DNA from 2 places in the Clostridium sp. CS1-1 genome. Region 1 is predicted to be linked to the other one. Evidence: a T-box and tRNA genes for the amino acid it is inferred to sense, from the RefSeq annotation. Region 1 holds a T-box; the other holds one or more tRNA genes.
What was found. A T-box is a leader RNA that pairs with one kind of tRNA and senses whether it is charged. The one in region 1 lies ahead of proS (proline--tRNA ligase), so its partner is inferred to be a tRNA-Pro.

Region 1 (10,588 bases):
TTTTCTCCTTCTTTAACCTTAGGCATAATAATTAACCTATCTTTAGATATTTGTACTTCTTCTATCCTCTTTTCATTTACATAGTTAATAAACTCACTATATTTTATATGTTGAGTTTTTAGGTTAACTACATAATCATTTAGAATAAAGATTATAACTGCTACTGCGATAGCGTAATATATCCCATACTTAAATTTGTTGTTGTCAAATTTGTTCTTATTAAACATAATAGCCTCCATGTAAACTCTTATTTAATTATAACTATATTATAGCAATAAATATAATTTTACCTATAGTGTTTACAAATTATTTTTCATTATTTAAATTTATTTATTGAAGTTTCCTAAAACTAAAATAAATAAAGAATGAGAATCACTATCTATTCTCATTCTTAATATTAATATGTTATTTAGCTAGTTCATATATAGCTTGAGCATATATTTTGGAATTAAGTATTAAATCTTCTACTTTTATATACTCATTTGGTTGGTGTATAGGGTCTGGTTCCCCTGGGAATAATGGCCCAAATGCAACTATGTTTGGCATTGCCTTTGCGTAAGTACCTCCGCCTATAGCTAAAAGATTTGCCTCTTTTCCAGTTTGTTCACCATATACTTTTTGTAATGTTTTGATAAGGAAATGATCTGCAGGGAAATATAATGGAGCATCATGATCCATATTTTCTACTCTTATTCCTGTCCCTTCGATTCTTTCATTAAAAGGATTCATCATGTCTTCATACTTAAATGTTACAGGATATCTTAGATTAAGAGCCATTGTTACTTTACTTTCATTCATATCTACTGTACCAACATTAAAGGTTAGCTTTCCTGATGCTTCATCTTGGAGCCCAATTCCAAAAGATTCTCCGTTAGTTTCCATTCCAACATATCTATTAAAGAATTTTATAAAGTCGGCAATATCATTATCCCCTAATGGTAACTGTTCTAAAACTTTAAACATCTGCATTATCGCATTCTTACCTTGTTCAGGCACACTTCCATGTGCAGATATTCCTGAAGACTTCACTACTATTAGGTCATCCTTAACTTCTATTTCAGCATCAAAATTATTTTCTATAATAAATTCCTTTATTAAGTTGCTAATTTCATCAGCATTCCTTGCAGTAATAGCAGCTTCGCAAAAATTAGGAACTACGTTTGCTCTAGTTCCACCTTTTATATATTTTACTGTTACATCACCATGCTGTCTGTTTTCAAAGCTCTTTACTATATCAAATACAGTCAATCCTTTTTCGGCATAAATTATTGGATATTCTGCATCTGGCGTAAATCCCGCTACAGGAGCTTTTTCTCTTTCTAAATAATACTTAATATCTTCAGAACCAGATTCTTCATCAGTACCAAATATTACTCTAACTCTTTTAGAAAGTGGTAGAGCTAAGTCTTTAATAGCTTTAAGGCCATAAAGTGCTGAAATCATTGGTCCTTTATCATCCATAGTTCCCCTACCATACATTTTATCATCATGGATTTCCGCCCCATATGCCGGATGTATCCATCCATCTCCTTCTGGAACTACGTCGAGATGACCTAGCACCGCAACATATTCATCCCCTTCACCATACTCAGCATAGCCTACATACCCATTCATATTAACTGTCTTAAATCCAAGCTCAGATGCTATGTACAAAGCCTTATCTAAAGCCTTTGCTACCCCTTCGCCAAAAGGCTTTCCTTCCTTTGCTTCCTCTTCAACGCTTTTAATTTTCACTAATTCTTGAGTAGAATTTATAATACTTTCTCTAAATTCCTCAACTTTTTCACTTAGTTTCAAAACATTACCCCCTAACATATTTCATAAAAACAAAATGCTATCCACATATTAGTAAAGAGTTAAGAGTTAAAGACTTTAAATGGTTGTTCTCATACCCGAGGAAAAAAATCTTTTTAACTCCTAACTCTTCACGCTTACTTGTTAACTATTAAAGTCAATGTCAAAATTTTATATCTTAAATTCTAATATGATCTTCCCCAGTAAACAAGGCTTTCAGCTTTCTTTCCACAGCATACGCAAGTATCAGATACGCTTTCTTGAGTAAATGGCATACATCTAGAAGTTGCACCGGTTACTTCTCTAATCTTATCCTCACAATCTTTATCTCCACACCACATTGCTTTAATAAATCCTTGTTTACTTTCAATAGTGTTTTGGAATTCATCCATAGATGTAGCTACATAAGTTTTTTCGTCTCTAGCTTTTATAGCTACTTCTAACATTGAATTATGGATTATATCTAACATTTCTTGAACCTTTGTTTCAAGCTCATCTAATGAAACTATTGTTTTTTCCCTATTGTCTCTTCTTACTAAGACAGCCTGATTTTTTTCTATATCCTTTGGACCAATTTCTATTCTTAGTGGAATACCCTTCATTTCATATTCACTATATTTCCAACCTGGCATCTTATCACTATCATCAAGCTTCACTCTTACAACCTTAGCTAATCTTGCTTTTAATTCTGCTGCCTTTTCAAGTACTCCTTGCTTATGCTGAGCAACTGGAATAATTACTACTTGCGTTGGTGCAATTCTTGGTGGCAATTTTAAACCGCTGTCATCGCCATGAACCATTATTATTGCTCCAATTAGTCTTGTAGTTACTGCCCAAGTAGTATAGTGAGGATACTTTAACTTTCCATCTCTATCTGAAAATTGAATATTGAATGCTGTTGAGAAATTTTCACCAAGATAGTGTGAAGTACCAGCTTGTAATGCCTTTCCATCGTGCATTAAACTTTCAATTGTGTATGTGTCTACTGCACCAGCAAACTTTTCCTTCTGTGTCTTTTTACCTTGAACTACTGGCATTGCTAGCATATCTTCACATAGTCTAGCATACATATTTAATATTTTAAGTGTATGAGCTTCTGCTTCCTCTTTTGTCTCATGTATTGTGTGTCCTTCTTGCCATAAAAATTCAGTTGTTCTTAAGAAAGGTCTAGTTGTCTTCTCCCATCTAACAACTGAACACCATTGGTTATATAGCTTTGGTAAATCCTTATAAGACTGTACAATCTTTGCATAGTGTTCGCAGAATAAAGTCTCTGATGTTGGACGAACGACTAATCTTTCAGCTAATTCATCATGGCCTCCCTGAGTTACCCATGCAACTTCAGGTGCAAATCCTTCAACGTGATCTTTTTCTTTTTGTAATAGATTTTCTGGTATAAACATTGGCATATAAACATTTTCATGACCATACTCTTTAAGCTTTGTATCTACATACTTTTGTATATTCTCCCAAATCGCATATCCATTTGGACGAATGATCATACATCCTTTAACACTTGAGTAATCAGCAAGTTCAGCCTTTTTAACTATATCTGTATACCACTGTGCAAAATCTTGATCCATAGGTGTTATCTGCTCTACTAACTTCTTTTCTTTTTCCATTTTATAAGCCTCCTATTATTTTATACAATTAATTAAATTTTACAATGTATGTAATTTAAGATAATATAAAAAGCCCCTAATCCCAAAAGGGACCGAGGCTAAATCGGCGGTACCACCCTGTTTAATACATCTATAAATAAAATATACTCACTCTTGAATTTTTAACGGTATTCAACCGCTGTATCCTACTACTGCTTCAGTACAGAACTCCAAGGTAGGTTCAAAATGTATCTTATAGGAATCTCTCACCTTACATTCCTTCTCTTTAAAAAGATATCTATCTCTACTAATCCTTTTCTTTGTATTTACAATATTTTAACTTTTTAAACTTATTTTATATAATAAAATATAAAAACTCAATTGTCAATACTCTAACATACTAATGGTTAATTTTTTATTAGATTTAATTAGATTTCACAATTAGTGCAACATTCTCTATATGAGCAGTCTGAGGAAACATATCTACTGGTTGAATTTCTAAAGTTTTATATCCTAACTTATCTAGTATTTCTAAGTCTCTAGCTAATGTTCCTGGATCACAGGATACATATACAATTCTTTTAGGCTTCATAGCTGCCATTGCTTCCAAAAGTACTCTTTCACAGCCTTTTCTAGGCGGATCAACAACAACTACATCTGCAGTTATACCTTTTTCTATAAGTTCAGGAATAACTTTTTCTGATTGTCCCACAATGAATTCTGCATTGTTCACTTCATTCTGCTTCGCATTTATTTTTGCATTTTCTATAGCATCAGGAACTATCTCTACACCATATACTTTTTTAGCCTTTTGTGACAAAAATAATGATATTGTACCTGTACCACAATAAGCATCAAATACTATTTCATTACCAGTTAAATTTGCATAATCCAACGCTTTATTGTACAGGACTTCTGTTTGTATAGGGTTTACTTGAAAAAATGAAAGTGGTGATATGTTAAATTTGAATTCACCAATATAATCACTAATTGTATTGCTTCCCCATAAAGTTATATTTTGTTGTCCTAAAACCACATTAGTCTTTTTATCATTTATATTTTGAATAATACTCTTTATACCTTTAATACTTTTCGATATTAAATCTACCAATTCATCTTTATATGGCATATTATTAGTTCTTGTAACAACAACTACCATAACTTCATCTGTTTTAAAGGCTCTTCTGACCATAATATGTCTTAATATTCCACTATGTGACTCTTCATTATAAGTGTTTATTTTATATTTTTCAATCCAATGTTTAACTAAGTTAACTACCTTGTCCGCAACCTCATCTTGTATGCTACAAGAATCCATATGTATTATTTCATGACTTCTTGCAGCATAAAAACCGATTTGCACTTCACCATCTTTTTCACCTACAGGAAGCTGTACCTTGTTTCTATACCTATATGGAGTATCCATCCCAATAGTATCATGTATATTTATCCCTTTGAGTTTACCTATTCTTTCTATACAATCTTCTACTCTTTGCTTCTTAAATTTCAACTGTGCTTCATAATTAAAATGTTGTAATTGACATCCACCACATTTTTTATATATTCCACAGACTGGCTTACTTCTATTATTTGATTCTTCAACAATCTCAAGTAACTTACCAAAAGCAAAATTTTTGCTAACCTTTACAATCTTTACTTTTACTTTTTCACTCAATAAAGCACCTGGTACAAAAACTGTAAAATCCTCTATTTTTCCAACGCCTTCTCCCTCGTACCCCATACTTATTATTTCTACAAGATATTCCTTATTTTTTTCTACCGGAATATTTCTACTCATATCTTCACCTACTCTATTATACTTCTTCTTCAATATTCTACATTTTTCTTAGTTGTTTGTCTATATAATGGATTTAATAAAAAATAAGCGGAATAATCCGCTTTTATCCATTTTCCTTAAAAGTTTGACATTCTGTGCTCTCACTAGTCCTTGCATTTAGTCCCTCTATTTGTACAAAATCAGCACTACAAATTCTATCTACATTATATACGCAACTTTGGGCTTCACAAGTTATTTCTGGACTTATCTCAACAGTATCTGCACTAAAGAGCTGTCTAAACTCTCCAGCTAAGTTTCTATTAGTAAAATGAGATCTTGCATCTATATCTGTTTTCTCTATGAAAGTATCACAATCTGTTTCAGGACTAGTATTTGCATCTGACCCCATAACATGAATACTACTTGCTATGCAAAACTCATTCACATTATTATAACAATTTTTAGCACTACATCTTAATTTTCCACTCATAAAAATTCCTCCTACTCTTTATATAGATATAGTCTTCTTATTTTGAGGAATTTTATACTTTAAAAAAATTGCACCTTTAAAAGAAAGGTGCTAAAAATAAATAGAATCAGTTGTCTCCTTATTTTCTCATCTTATTATTTTAACCACATATTTTCTTATTATACACTATTTAAGCGGTTAATATCCCTAAAAATCAAAAATATTACTAAGTAATTTTAAAATCTACACATAGTGCCTAGATCTAGGCATTATAAAAACTGCTAGTGGAACCTAGCAGTTTTTATTTGTTACATTATATTTGTTCTACCATTGTAAACTATCCCTCTTATAACATCTAGTGTTACAAAAGAACCTGTCTTTAGAACTTCAGTTGCTCCACCAGCATTACATATAAGTGGAATTTCTTCAGTTATACATTCTATAGCAAGGTGAGAGGTCAATCCACCTTGTTCTGCAATAATACCAGATACTCTATCTAGTACAGATATATATTCTCTATCAAGACTCTTAACAACTAATATGTCACCTTTTTCAAGTACATCATTAGCTTCTTTAACACTGTTAACTATTTTCACAGTACCATATCCTGGTTTATTGCCTGCTCCTCTACCTTGAACCAGTATATCACCAACAACATGAACTTTTAGCATATTTGTAGTTCCTGAATAGCTTACTGGTATACCAGCTGCTATCACTACAAGATCTCCCTTTTTTACATAACCAGTTTTTAATGATATGTCTACAGATTTCTCTATCAATTCATCTGTTGATTGAACCTTATCTGTAGTTATTGGAAATACACCCCAGTTTAGGGCTAACTTTCTAGCAACATTTTCATTTGAGGTTACGGCTATTACCGGACATGCAGGTCTGTATTTTGAAACCATTCTTGCTGTATGACCGCTTTGAGTAGCAGTAATAATAGCTGATGCATTTAACTCTGATGCAGTTGTGCATGTAGCAAGACTTATTGCATTTGGTACATTTTGAATATGAGTTTCTCTCTTTTTATTTAGCATTTCTTCATATCTTAATCTAGACTCCGCTTCAATAGCTATTCTCGACATCGTTTGAGCAGCTTCTACAGGCCACTTTCCATTTGCTGACTCTCCACTTAACATTAGTGCATCAGTACCGTCCATTATGGCATTAGCTACGTCTGAAGCTTCTGCTCTTGTTGGTCTTGGATTCCTTTCCATTGAATCTAACATTTGTGTAGCAGTTACAACAAATTTACCTGCTTTATTACACTTTTCAATTATCATTTTTTGAGCAGATGGGACTCTCTCTATTGGAATTTCTGAACCCATGTCGCCCCTAGCAACCATTATACCATCTGAGAATTTAATGATCTCATCAATATTGTCAACGCCTTCTTGATTTTCTATTTTAGAGATTATTTGTATATCATGTCCACCAAATTGTTCTAACAGCTTTCTGATAGCTAAGACATCAGAAGCCTTTCTGATAAAGGATGCTGCTATATAATCAACACCTATTTCACAACCAAATTTCAAATCCTCAACATCTTTTTCTGTAAAAGATGGTAGATTAGTTTTTACATTTGGTACGTTTGCATTTTTCTTAGTGCTTATCATACCGCTATTTCTTACGATACAATGTACATCAGTTCCTACTACTTCTTGAACTTCAAGGCCAATTAATCCGTCTGCCATTAATATCATGTTTCCTGGTTTAACATCTTTATGAAGTTCACGATAACTTAAATTACACTTTGTAGCATCGCCTTCTACGTCTTCACCGCAGACTATAGTAAAATTTGTTCCTTCAACTAATTCTACTTTTTCCGGAAAATATCCTGTTCTTATTTCAGGCCCTTTTGTATCAAGTATTATTCCAATTGGTTTATTATATTTTTCTCTTAGTCTTTTTACTAAGTTAATCCTTTCTCCATGTTCTGCATGATCTCCATGAGAGAAATTATGTCTTGAACAACTCATTCCAGCCTCAATAAGCCCTGACAGAACTTCTTCTGTGTCACTCGCAGGTCCAATTGTAAAAATCATTTTAGTCTTTTGCATAACTCTTACTCTCCTTAACATAAATAAAAATTTATTTTATTTTTGATTAATATGATAACGCGTTAGCTATCTCATATAACTTTTCATCAAATTGTCTTGGAACTGCTAGTGCATCATCTATATCCATATCAAATATTTTTCCCTCTTTGATTCCAACTACTCTAGAAGACTTACCCTCTTCTAACAACTCAACAGCTCTATATCCCATTCTTGAAGCTAAAACTCTATCCGCACAAGTTGGACTTCCACCTCTTTGAATGTGTCCAAGTTTAGTTGCCCTTGTTTCTATTCCAGTAATTTCTTCTACATTTTTAGCTAGCTCCTCAGCTCCACCGATACCTTCAGCTAGCATAATTAAATTATGCATTTTTCCTCTTAGTTTACCTTCAAGTATAGTTCTGCATAGTTTATCTTGATCATAACCTTTTTCAGGTACTATTATACTTTCAGCTCCACCTGCAAGCCCTGCATAAAGCGCTATATCTCCACAGTTTCTTCCCATAACTTCTACTATACTTACTCTTTCATGCGATGTTGAAGTGTCTCTTAGTTTATTAATGGCATCTAATACGGTATTAGATGCAGTGTCAAATCCTATAGTGTAATCTGTATATGGTAAATCATTATCAATAGTTCCTGGTAGTCCTACTGTTGCTATTCCTAATTTTGAAAGTAATTGAGCTCCGTGAAATGATCCGTCTCCGCCTATTACTACAAGACCATCAATTCCAAAAGTTCTTAATATGTTTGCCCCTCTTTTTCGTCCTACTTCTGTCTTAAATTCTTCACAACGAGCAGTTCTTAAAATCGTTCCGCCCCTTTGTATAATGTCTGCCACACTATGTCTATCCATAGGTATAATTTCACCACTTATTAAACCACTATATCCTCTTCTTACTCCCATTACATTGAAACCCTTTTGTAATCCTGCTCTTACTACCGCTCTTATGGCAGCGTTCATACCTGGCGCGTCCCCTCCACTTGTTAATACAGCTATTGTTCTCATGTTTATACCTCCTATGACCACTGGGACGCTTTTTGTCCCACGAACATTATACAATATTTATTCTTTCTTTATAAATAACATGCTTTATTATATCACATATTTATGATTTTTTCACCATATCTAGTATTAATTTTAGCAGAGAAATCTAAAATATTATAATTTAGTAAATAAACAAAATATTATTGAGAAGATATACAACTATCTTCCTTAATATTTTGTTTATTCTAACTAGTAATTATACTTAAATCTTATATTATCTTAATATTATTATCGCCAAATTTTGTTCGTAAATTAGACATAAGTTCTATATCGCCATTTACCCAAAACTCTCTATCAAGCATAAACTTCTTTCTTTCTTTACTTGTACATAGATAAACAGGAATATTTCCCTTAAAATTTGCTAATAATAACTTTGTCTCATCAAGGATTTCTTTCAAAATACTTTCGTTTTCAACTAATACATATAAACTTTCTGTATTAGCTTTAGTTAAAGATTCTAAGGTTTCACATAATATTTTAGGCTGCTCGTCTTCCCTTAAGCTTAATCTCCCTTTTATTATTATCATACTATCTTCAGTAACTAAACTCTTGTATTTTTGAAATACTTTTGGGAACACAATAGCTTCCATTGTACCATATAAATCCTCTATCTCTATAAAAGCCATCATATCATTATTTTTAGTGAATTTTTTTGTAACTTGAGTTATTATCCCACCGATTACTACAGTATCTCCGTCCTTAATTTTTAATTCGTGTACAAGTCCCTCATTTAAGGATTCACTTATCGTTATCTCCGAAATCTTTATGCTAATCTTTTTATTTAGGGTTTGTTCATATTCTTCTAAAGGATGTCCAGATAGATATAAACCAGTCATTTCCTTCTCCATTGCAAGAATGTCTCTTTTTTCAAATTCTTGAATAGCAGGATATTTCACTTTAATACTTTCATCCTTTAAGTTAGAAAAAAGACTTAATTGCCCATCTAAGTTTCTCTTTCTCGAGTTACTTATGCCATCCAATACTTTCTCATAAACAGCAAGCATCCTTGACCGATAAACTCCAAAGCAATCAAATGCCCCTGCTTTTATTAGACTCTCTACTACTCTTTTATTTATAGAGGAGATATCAATCTTATTGCAAAAATCTGTTATATCAAAAAATTTTCCTTTATCTTTCCTGGATTTAACTATACTATCAATAATATTTTCTCCAACATTTTTTATAGCTGAAAGTCCAAACCTTATAGTATTTCCTTCTACAGTAAACTTAGCATAACTTTCATTTATGTCTGGGGGAAGAACTTGAATCCCTTTTTCGTTTGCAAATCGCAAATAAAATGCAACCTTATCACTATCGCCTTTCACACTATTTAATGTAGCAGCCATGAATTCTGTTGGATAATAATACATTAAATAAGCAGTCTGATACATTAGTATCGCATAAGCTGCCGAATGGCTCTTATTAAAGGCATAACTCGCAAAATCCATCATCTGATCAAATATCTGATTAGCAGCTTCTTCATTTATACCGTTTCTTACGCATCCTGGTACTTCCACAGTTCCATTTGCATCAACTATCCCGTAAATAAAGTTCCGTCTTTCCTCTTCCATTACCTTATGTTTCTTCTTTGACATAGCACGTCTTACCAGGTCACTTCTTCCCAAAGAATAACCCGCTAATTTTCTGACAATTTCCATAACCTGTTCTTGATAAATCATTACTCCATAGGTAACATTTAGCACATGCTCTAGCTGAGGAGCTAAATACTTTACATTTTCAGGGTTTCTTTTATTTTCTACATACTTTGGAATTTGAGCCATAGGACCTGGTCTATAAAGACTATTCCCCGCTATTATATCCTCTAAATTATCTGGCTTT
Region 2 (10,588 bases), 2.5 Mb from region 1:
TTTCTTTAGAATCAGATGAAGATTTCTCATCTAATGAAGTTCTCTTTAATACTTCATCCACCATTTGTAGAGAAATTTGATTCCTTGAGCTTAAATAAGATAATAAGGTATATTCACTCAGTGTAGTTTTAAGTATAAATAGGGAAGTGAAGCACAGATTTTCATCATTAACCAAATTTAGAGCCTCTTGTCTGTCATTCTTAAGTAGTGTTAAAAAGAAGTTGTGTAATTCATTAACACCTTTTTGCAGTCTTACTTTATCTAATAAGTTTATAGAAACCAAGTTAGTTCCATACATATATATTCTCCTTTCACTTTGATAGAGATATAGAAACATTTAATTATATTTGACTAGCTATATTGGTGATTATATTAATTTTGACAGAATTATTTATAATAACATAGTATGTTAATTTATATAAAATGTTTATGATTAATGTTAATTAACTGATATATAAATAAAAATTCATGTGATATTACTGTAACAACCTGTAATTTTCTACATATAATAGAATAAAATTTAATCCTTATTGTCAATCACCCTAAATTAAAACTTAACTTAAATGAACTCAATTATCTTACTTAAGAAAATAAGGGGGTAAGGCTATGGATTTAATTTATTTGTTTTTCATTGCAGTAATTAATAGTATAGATAATATCGGTATAGGAGTTGCCTATAGTATTGCTGGAATACGAGTGAGTTTGTTAAAAAATATACTAATTTCATTTTTAGCTTTTTTAGTGTCATTTATTGCTTCATATTCTGGAGGTGTAATATCTCATTATGTAAGTGAAGATACTTCTTCAATCCTTAGCATGATACTTTTAGTATCTATGGGATTATGGATGATATATAGAGCTTATCTTGAGAAAGAAGGTAGTAATATAGAACACGTAAGAGTTCTTAAATATAAGGAAGCAATATACATCGGTATAATATTAGCACTTGATGACATAGGTAGTTCAGTTAGCTCAGGTTTAATAGGATATGAAGCGTTTTGGGTATCGGTACCTTATTTCATTGTAAGTTTTTTTATATTTTCTTTAGCGAATTATGGAACAAAGTTTTCCTCGAAGTTTGTAACCGGTAAAAAAGCCACTATTGTAGCTGGATTATTAATGATTTTAATAGGTATATTAGGTGTTTTTGAATAGAAGAATATTAAACTAATATAAGTACCCTATAAAGTTTTAGTTTTATAGGGTACTGCTTATACTAATTATTTATAAATTTAAAATTATTCTTTTCCGGAAGGGTAAGAGTCTTTTAAATCAGTATTAAAAGGTGCTAGATTTTGTACTCTACTTAAATATAACTTTATTAAATAATGTGAATAAAATTGTATTTAATCTTTTGAAAAATATTTTTTATAAATATTATTTGTGCATCCATAATCAATTAAAAGTATTTGATTATCTAATATTCCCCAAGAACTTAAACTTTTTACATCTCCATATAGTAAATCATAAGTGTCAACTATTTCTATTACGTTTTTATAAAGAGAGTCATTTTTGCTAATTCCGAGGAGCTTAAAAACATTTTTGTGCTTTTCCTCTCTTTTTTTAGCTAAAGGAATAGCTCTTCTCATAATGAGCATATCTTCTTTATACCAAACTACAGGACATAAATATCTCTTTAAATTTTCATCTATACTACTATAAATAAAACTTTCAGTCTCACATTGTCTATATCCACCATGAAATTTTGATAACTTAATAACATAATTCTTATCTATAGCATAGATGATTCTACCAGCTCCTTCTCCTAGATATTGAAAATTTTTGTTAATTTCTTTACCACTCATTAAAAAAATCTTTTCAAACATTTCAGTTTCTGAAAAATTCACTTTGGAGAAACCCCCCTTTGATAACTCTATATCTTATATAGTATTAAAGGACAGACATATTTGTCCGTCCTTCTATTTAATAATCTTACAGTTATGCCAAAGTGAGAATAATTTTCTAAAGTAACTAATGCTTGTCTGTTTTAATCTCTTCTACAATTACCTTTGCGATTGTTTTTATTTCTTCTATTCTTGCAAGATCTATCTGATCTATCACATCTATCGGATCTATCTGATCTTCTATTCTTACAAGATCTGTCTGATCTATCACATCTATCGGATCTATCTGATCTTCTATTCTTACAAGATCTATCAGATCTATCAGATCTATCAGATCTATCGGATCTATCGGATCTATCGGATTTATCAGATCTTCTATTCTTGCAACATCTATCAGATCTCTCTGACATACAATGCCTACTATTTACATCTGTGATATCTGATTGTGGTGTATATCCAAATCTACTACATCTTTTTGAATTATGATGTCTAGATCTTTTACTTGATCTATGGCATTTATCGGATCTGTCACTTTTTTCGCATCTATCAGACCTGTGTGATTTATTTCTTCTACCTGATTTATTAGTTTCTTTACATTTATCACTTCTACTTGATCTTGAATTTGATTTTTTATTAGACAATTCTTCATTACCTCCTATTACTTTAGATCAATATATTTAGCTTTTGTCAATATATAATATGCCAAATTTACTAATTTGGTGACGGTTTCCATTGCTTAAGGTGAAATCTGAACGTATAGCTAATCAATGTACAAAGATGGTATAAATATCATGTGGATATACTTTAAAATAATTGATACAATTTAAATGTAGCTTGCAATGGAAAGATAAATGAAACATTTACTTGTAAACAGGATGCAAAAGTATTTAGGTACATAGTAATTTAAAATTTCTATAATTAATCTATAATTAATAATAGGGGGTTAACAATGATTAGATACACTTGTCCATGTTGTGGATATAAAACTTTAAGTGAGAAACCATACGGTACTCATGAAATTTGTACAACTTGTTTTTGGGAAGATGATAAGGCTCAGTTTGAGAATCCTGATTATGCTGAAGGAATAAATGGAGTTTCACTTAGACAAGCCCAGAAAAATTTTACGGAATTTGGTGCATCTCAAAGAAAGCTAGTAAAGCTTGTAAGAAAACCAAATAATATCTTTTTAAGGGATGAAAATTGGAAACCTTTAGTTGAAAATTAATTTGATAAGTTAAAGTTAGCAAATTAGGTAAAACCTGACTAGAATATAGTTTCACAGCAACTCCATTAGTGTATGGAATATTTGACTATCGATATAACTGATTTGTAGTAAATCTTATTATATTGAATAAAATGTCTTGTAGATACTTGTTTATCTACAAGACATTTTTAATAGCTTCATTTTTAAAGGAATTATAAGAGACCAATGTAGGATATTCATATACATTTTTACGTCTGATCCTTAATACTAAGTATTAAGGATATTCATGTCAAATTTATGGATTCACTAGTATATAGCCTAATACTTTAGAATTAATAGCAATTTTAAAATCAAGTTAAAATACAAAGAAAACTAAAGAAAATAGACATAAATATGAGATAATGGCAAAATATAGGCTAAATCAGTCTGAAAAAAGATGTAGAATAGTTGACAAGCTCTTTAAAATAGTATAGAATTCATAAATGTACTCACGAAATAAACTAAGTGAGCATAAGAAATGCGTTTTTAAATCAACTAAATAGAGCAATAATGTTCTAAGTTGTATACTAGGATTTAGAATTCTTGAAAATGCATTATATATCGGGGTGTGGCGCAGATGGGAGCGCGCGTGGTTTGGGACCATGAGGTCGCAGGTTCAATCCCTGTCACCCCGACCACTAAAAACATTGGGATATCGCCAAGCGGTAAGGCACCAGACTTTGACTCTGGTATTCGTAGGTTCAAATCCTGCTATCCCAGCCATTTGGTTCACTAGCTCAGTCGGTAGAGCACATGACTTTTAATCATGGTGTCCGGGGTTCGATTCCCCGGTGAGCCACCAATTAATTTGCAGGTGTGGCGGAATTGGCAGACGCACTAGACTTAGGATCTAGCGCCTTAGGCATGGGGGTTCGACTCCCTTCACCTGCACCAATTAATTCTTTTTAAAACATGTTCTTAGTTTTAAGCTACTTATTAAATAAGCGGGAGTGGCTCAGTGGTAGAGCGTCACCTTGCCAAGGTGAACGTCGTGGGTTCGAATCCCATCTTCCGCTCCAATTAAATGTATTACGGAATAGCGTAACAATTTCAGTATGGTTAATGTGGTACAAAAAATATTAAATATGCGGGTGTAACTCAATGGTAGAGTGCTAGCCTTCCAAGCTAGTTACGAGGGTTCGATTCCCTTCACCCGCTCCAAATAAAAAAACTTATAGCTAAAATTAGCTATAAGTTTTTTTATTTGTCAAATGTATATAACTACTGTTTAACTACTATATTTGGAGAAGGAATAGGTAAAGAATAATATACTTTCCTGAAATGTATGTTAATCTTATCTAAAAGAATTCCATAAAGCTTTATTTCTACGTTATACGCTTTATCCTAAGGATAAAGCGTATATTTCGTTTAAATATGGGGAATAAATTCCTATATGGGGTGATATATATGCCAAATGAAAATAGTACTATTCAATGTATGATTAAACATATTGAAGATTTAATAGGGATAAAAAGTAAACTAGCAATAAAACACTTCATAATAGGAAAGAACTTTCAAATAAATGCTGCTATTGTTTATACTGGAGGATTAGTTAATACAGATATGATAGATAGAGACATTCTTTCTTCTTTAATGTTACATGTAGAGGAAGACTTATGTGGAATAGAAGATGTTGGAGACTACTTATGCAAGAAATATATTACCATTAGTAGTACTAATGTTGAACCAGATATAAACAAGGCTGTAGAAAATATAAAACGAGGGAAAACTGCAATACTAGTTGAAGGTTATTACAATTTCATAATAGTAGATACAGCCAAGGGGGCTTATCGATCTGTTACGGATCCAGAAAACGAATCATCAACAAGAGGTCCTAGAGACGGCTTTATAGAAAGCTTGGAAACAAATATAAGTTTATTAAGAAAACGTATAAAGGATAAAAGTCTCGTAATAGAAAATTTCACAGTAGGCAGGAGATCACAAACTGATTTAGTGATTATGTACATAGATGATATAGTAGATAAAAATATATTAAATAGTATACGAGAAAGAATAGAATCTTTAGATATAGATAGTGTAGAATCAAATTCTATTATTGAACAATGTTTAGAAAAGCACACTTATAGTATTTTTCCGCAGATTTTTTATACAGAACGTCCAGATAGAGTACAGGCCAATTTAATGGAAGGAAAAATTGCCATATTAACTGAAGGAAGTCCATTCGCTTTAACTTTACCTACTGTATTTGTAGAGTTCTTTCATACAGTAGAGGACTATTATAATAGAACTTTGATTTCGAGTTTTACTAGAATTGTAAGATATATAGCTGCGGCTATAATATTAACTTTTCCAGGTGTTTATATTACCATAATTAAATTTAACTCAGAGTTAATCCCAGCAACATTTATTCAATCTATAATTGAGTCAAGAAAGGGAATAGTTTTAACTCCGTTTATGTCTATGTTATCTATGAATTTAGTTATAGAATTTTTAAGAGAAGGAGGACTTAGAATTCCAGGCAAAATAGGGCAGACGATAAGCGTCGTTGGTGGTATCATTATAGGTGATGCAGCACTCAAAGCCAAAATGGTGAGTTCTACTACATTACTTGTAGTTGGACTTGTGACCGCGGCATCTTTTCTAATTCCTAACTATGAAATGGCACTTTCAATAAGGTTGTTAAACTATCCTGCTATAATACTTGCCAATTGGTTAGGAATGCTAGGAGTTGCTATATCGTCATTCTTTATAATAGCCTACCTTTGTTCTTTAGATAGTTTTGGAGTTCCTTATTTTTCATTTAGTAAAAGTGATATGAAAGATACTTTAATAAGAGCACCTATATGGAAAATGGATAAAAGGCCTATTTCTATGTCGACCAATAATCCAATAAGACAGGGAAGTTTTAAACATAAATCTAGGTGGAAGAAAAATGGCTAAGAAAAGTTATTTAACTTCTAACCAATTAACTTTGCTCTTAATCGGAAGTATGATGGGGGTAGGAATATTATCACTACCTCTTGATGTAATAAAATACGCAAAACAAAGCGGATGGATATCCTGCATATTGGGTTTAATGTATCCTTTATATTTGGTATTCATAGCTCAATACTTACATAAAAAATCTTCTAATGAAAATATTTTGATACTAAGTAATAAGTGTTTTGGAAAATTTATCGGATCAATATTAAATATTATATTTATATTTTATTTTTTATTAACATTAACAGCAGTAGCTTCAGGCATGACTAACGTACTTTTAATATATATGACTTATTTTTTAACCAGGTATAAAATAATAATAACATTATTATTAGCGCCAGCCTTTGTTGCTTATAAAGGAATAAAAACTATTGGAAGAATGAATGAAGTAATATTCTATTTAACTGTTGTAACCTTTTTTATGCCTATTCCAGCCCTGAAAGAGGGAAGCTTAATTAATATAACGCCTGTTCTTGATCCAGGTATTATAAATATAATAAAATCTGCGAAAGATACAGCAATTGCATACAGTGGTATGGAGATAATATTTTTAATGCATCCTTTTGTTCAAGATGCCAAAAAAGTCAAAAAATGTGGTATAACAAGTATAGTTGTTATTGGTGTGATTTATACATGGTTCACCTTTGTTACTATATTCTATTTAGGAATTGATATTATTCCTAAATTTTTGTGGCCAGTAGTTGTAGTAACAGAAGCTATTACCATTCCTATCATAAATAACTTTAGGTATATATTTATGAGTCTATGGACCCTAATAATGCTAAAAGTTTTATCAAGCTACTATTATGCACTTACCTTTGGCTTAAGTCAAGTAACTAAAATTGCAAATAGAAAATCTCTTGTTATACTAATCTATCCATTAGCTTTTTATTTGTCCGTCAGGTATGGAGATCCCGTTATGAGGAGAGCTTTCTTAAGTAAAGTTATACCAATATATATACTATATAACTTAATATATGTAACTTTAGTAGCCTTATTAATATCTAGAAAAAAACAGTCAATGTAATGAAGGGCCTAATCAGTAGTTTACTTCGTAGTATAAGACAATTTAAAGTGTAGATGCAGGAGGAAAAAATGGATAAAGATAAGGATAACTATTTAACTCCTAGCCAACTAACCTTTACTTTGGTTGGAATCATGATTGGTATTGGAGCATTAACTCTACCAACTGATGTTGTAAAAAGTGCCAATCAGGATGGATGGGTATCCTGTATATTGGGTTCGTTATATCCTATATATTTGATTTTATTAGCAGAATATATGTATAAGAAATTTCCTAAACAAAATATATTGATGTTAAGTAAAACTTATTACGGGAGATTTTTAGGAACTATTTTAAACTTAATATTTATAATGTTCTTTTTATTAATTCTAACAGAAGAATCATCTGGAATAACTAACGTACTTTTAATATATACAACTACATTTTTAACAAAATATAAAATAGCATTAACATTGCTAGTGCTGCCAGCCTTTGTTGCTTACAAAGGAATTAAAACTCTCGGTAGAGTATGCGAAGTAGTATTTTATTTAACAATTGGAGTATTTTTTGTTCCCATTTCAGCACTTAAACAAGGAAGTATTTTAAATATAATGCCTGTATTTGGTTCTGGCATTATAAACATAATAAAGAGCACAAAAGATACAATACTTGTTTATAGCGGTGTAGAAATTTTATTTTTATTGTACCCATTTTTAAATGATAATAAAAAATTAAAGAAGTGCGGAATAACAAGTGTGGCTATTACCGGAGGCATTTATACATGGTTTACCTTTATTTGTATATTCTATTTAGGAATTGACATCATTCCTAAATTTTTATGGCCCGTAATTACAGTAACAGAAGCTATTACTATACCTATTATTAACAGTTTCAGATATATATTCATTAGCTTATATACTATTTTAATGATTAGATGTATATCGGTCTGTTATTATGTAGTTGCCTCTGGTTTAAGTGAGATCACTAAAATTGCAAGTAGAAAATCATTTGTTATTTTAATGTATCCATTAATTTTTTATCTATCTACCATATATGGAAATCCAACTACGAGGAGAGCTTTTCTAGGGAAGATTATGCCAATTTACTTTCTGTACAATATAACATACGTTTCCATAGTAGCTTTATTAATAACCATGAAAAAAGGTGATAAATGTGAAGAAAAACTTTAACCGTAGATTTGTTTTCATAATAGTTTTTATTATAATTTTTACCTATAGTTTTATTGGTTCAAAGGGGGAGGTTGTAGAAAATCTGCAAATCCCTGTAGGCATAGGATACGATTTAGAGAAAAATACTAAGAGCGAGATAAGATATAGTATACCTATTTCTATGTATGTATTTACCCCATCTGGTGATATAAAAAGTAAAGTACTTACTGGTAAAGCTGGAAGTATAGGAGAAACTAGGGATGACCGTCAAAAAAAATCTAATAAAAGGTTTTCATTAGGATTAGAAAAATTATATGTAATAAGTGAGGCACACGCTATATTTGGTATAAATAGTATTATAGACATATTGCTTAATAATCCCCAAGCAAATGATATGAGCCCTGTAGTAGTATTCAAGGGAAAAGCTGAGGACCTATTGAACTATAAAATTGAAGGTTATGCAAATTCAGCGGAATACATTGAGGGAATGGTAAAAAACTCGAAGTATAATAACTTTTTTTCTTCAGAATTTAGTATGTTAGATTTAATTGTAAGAGTAGATTCAGAAGGAAGGAACTCAGTACTTCCTTATGTTGAACTAAGGGGTAAATCACCCCAAATCACTGGTCTTGCTATATTTAAGGGAGATAGAATGATAGGAAAGACAGATATGGAAGAAGCGAGAATTATAAACCTTTTAAAATTTAATGGTGGAAAAGGCGTAATAACCATTGGACGAGATCCCAAACACTATACTAACTATTACGCACAATCTAAAAGAAAAGTCAAATGCACTAAAGCAGATGAAAAATATAAATTTGTAATAAATCTTGAGTTGAGTGGAAGTGTAATATCTAACGAATTATATGAAAACCTTAACAAAGACCCTAAAGTGCTAAAAGAATTTACAAAAGATGTAGAAGATTCAGTGAAGAAAATGTGTACTGAATATATTAACAAAGCTAAATGTGAATATAAAACAGACATTTTAGATTTAGGGCGGACTGCCGCTGGTACGTATGGGAAACAAACCGGTACAGATTGGAACAAAGTTATATGTGATTCAATTATAGAAGTAAATGTAAAGGCCTTTGTACGGGACGAGGGAAGAGGAGAATATTAAAGTAATATTAGGCCATTTTAAAAGATTCTTTAACCTATATGGAAAAGGTGGTAAAAGTGGAAAAATACCTTAGAAAAAGAGCTGTTTTTATATTAATTTTAATTATAATTTTTATTTATAGCTTTATAGGTTCAAAGGGGGAGGTTGTAGAAAATTATGATATCCCCATTGGAATTGGCTTTGATCTAATAGGTAAGGAGACTTACAATATTAGTATGTCTTCATATGAATTTGGCTCCTCTGAAAATACCACAAGTAAAGTAGTGAGTGGTGAAGCCAATACCATAGGAGCTACCAGAGAAAATCGACAGACAAAATCTAATAAAAAACTTTTATTCGGGGTTGAAAGAATATATATAATAAGTGAAACATTTGCTCGAAATGGTATTCGTAATATTATAGATATACTGCTTAATAATCCTCAAATTAATGATAGAAGCCCTTCGATAGTATTTAATGGAAAAGCAGAAGACTTATTAAATTATAAAATTGAAGGTTATGCAAATTCTGCAGAATACATTGAAGGAATGATAAAAAATTCAACATATTACAATTTTTTTTCTATGCAGTTTAGTATAATGGATTTAATCGTTAGGGTTGATGCGGAAGGAAGAAACTCTGTTCTTCCTTACATTGAACTAAAGGAAGAGGGACCTGAAATCACCGGTCTAGCAATATTTAAAGGGGATAATATGATAGCAAAGACCAATATACAAGAAGCGAGAATAATTAATCTTTTAAAGTTTAATGGAGGAAAAGGAGTAGTAACTATACAAAAAGATCCAAGGCATTATATCAATTACTATGCACAATCTAAAAGAAAAATTAAATGCTATAGATCTGGTGATAGATACAGATTTGTGATTAATTTAGAATTAAACGGAAGTATAGCATCTAATGAATTATATGAAAATCTCGATAAAGATCCTAAAGTGCTAAAAAAGTTTATACAAGATATGGAAGAAGATATGAAAAAGTCTTGTACTAAATGTATAAATAAGTATAAATATGAATATAAAACAGATATCTTAGGCTTAGGAAGAATAGCAGCAGCCAAGTATGGAAGAAAGACTGGTGTAGATTGGAATAAAATTATAAGTGAATCTGATATAGATGTAAATGTAAAAGTCAACGTAAATGATGAAGGAAGAGGATCCTATTAAAGCAGGTTAGTTTTTAATCTCTAAAATAATATTTGTAGACATAACTATTTAAAGGGAATTGATAAACTTAATCTGCTTTAATTTTCATTTTAAGTTAAAA

Region 2: it encodes a tRNA-Pro, which carries the amino acid that the T-box ahead of proS (proline--tRNA ligase) is inferred to sense. The anticodon was not compared.

Annotation. Positions count from the first base shown of each region.
Region 1 is NZ_CM148680.1:4,671,664-4,682,251, forward strand. It holds gene ftsH (ATP-dependent zinc metalloprotease FtsH) at 1-227, opposite strand, end outside; gene pepV (dipeptidase PepV) at 406-1,797, opposite strand; gene proS (proline--tRNA ligase) at 1,980-3,416, opposite strand; T-box leader at 3,501-3,725, opposite strand; gene rlmD (23S rRNA (uracil(1939)-C(5))-methyltransferase RlmD) at 3,820-5,193, opposite strand; gene AC0N0V_RS22090 (DUF1540 domain-containing protein) at 5,297-5,662, opposite strand; gene pyk (pyruvate kinase) at 5,950-7,704, opposite strand; gene pfkA (6-phosphofructokinase) at 7,751-8,710, opposite strand; gene AC0N0V_RS22105 (DNA polymerase III subunit alpha) at 8,959-10,588, opposite strand, start outside.
Region 2 is NZ_CM148680.1:2,197,064-2,207,651, reverse strand. It holds gene AC0N0V_RS10400 (hypothetical protein) at 1-298, opposite strand, end outside; gene AC0N0V_RS10395 (manganese efflux pump MntP) at 607-1,155, shown strand; gene AC0N0V_RS10390 (hypothetical protein) at 1,347-1,847, opposite strand; gene AC0N0V_RS10385 (hypothetical protein) at 1,972-2,115, opposite strand; gene AC0N0V_RS10380 (hypothetical protein) at 2,269-2,493, opposite strand; gene AC0N0V_RS10375 (CPCC family cysteine-rich protein) at 2,794-3,069, shown strand; tRNA gene AC0N0V_RS10370 (tRNA-Pro) at 3,650-3,725, shown strand; tRNA gene AC0N0V_RS10365 (tRNA-Gln) at 3,736-3,810, shown strand; tRNA gene AC0N0V_RS10360 (tRNA-Lys) at 3,814-3,889, shown strand; tRNA gene AC0N0V_RS10355 (tRNA-Leu) at 3,898-3,981, shown strand; tRNA gene AC0N0V_RS10350 (tRNA-Gly) at 4,032-4,106, shown strand; tRNA gene AC0N0V_RS10345 (tRNA-Gly) at 4,175-4,248, shown strand; gene AC0N0V_RS10340 (spore germination protein) at 4,495-5,988, shown strand; gene AC0N0V_RS10335 (GerAB/ArcD/ProY family transporter) at 5,981-7,057, shown strand; gene AC0N0V_RS10330 (GerAB/ArcD/ProY family transporter) at 7,126-8,223, shown strand; gene AC0N0V_RS10325 (Ger(x)C family spore germination protein) at 8,207-9,325, shown strand; gene AC0N0V_RS10320 (Ger(x)C family spore germination protein) at 9,382-10,488, shown strand.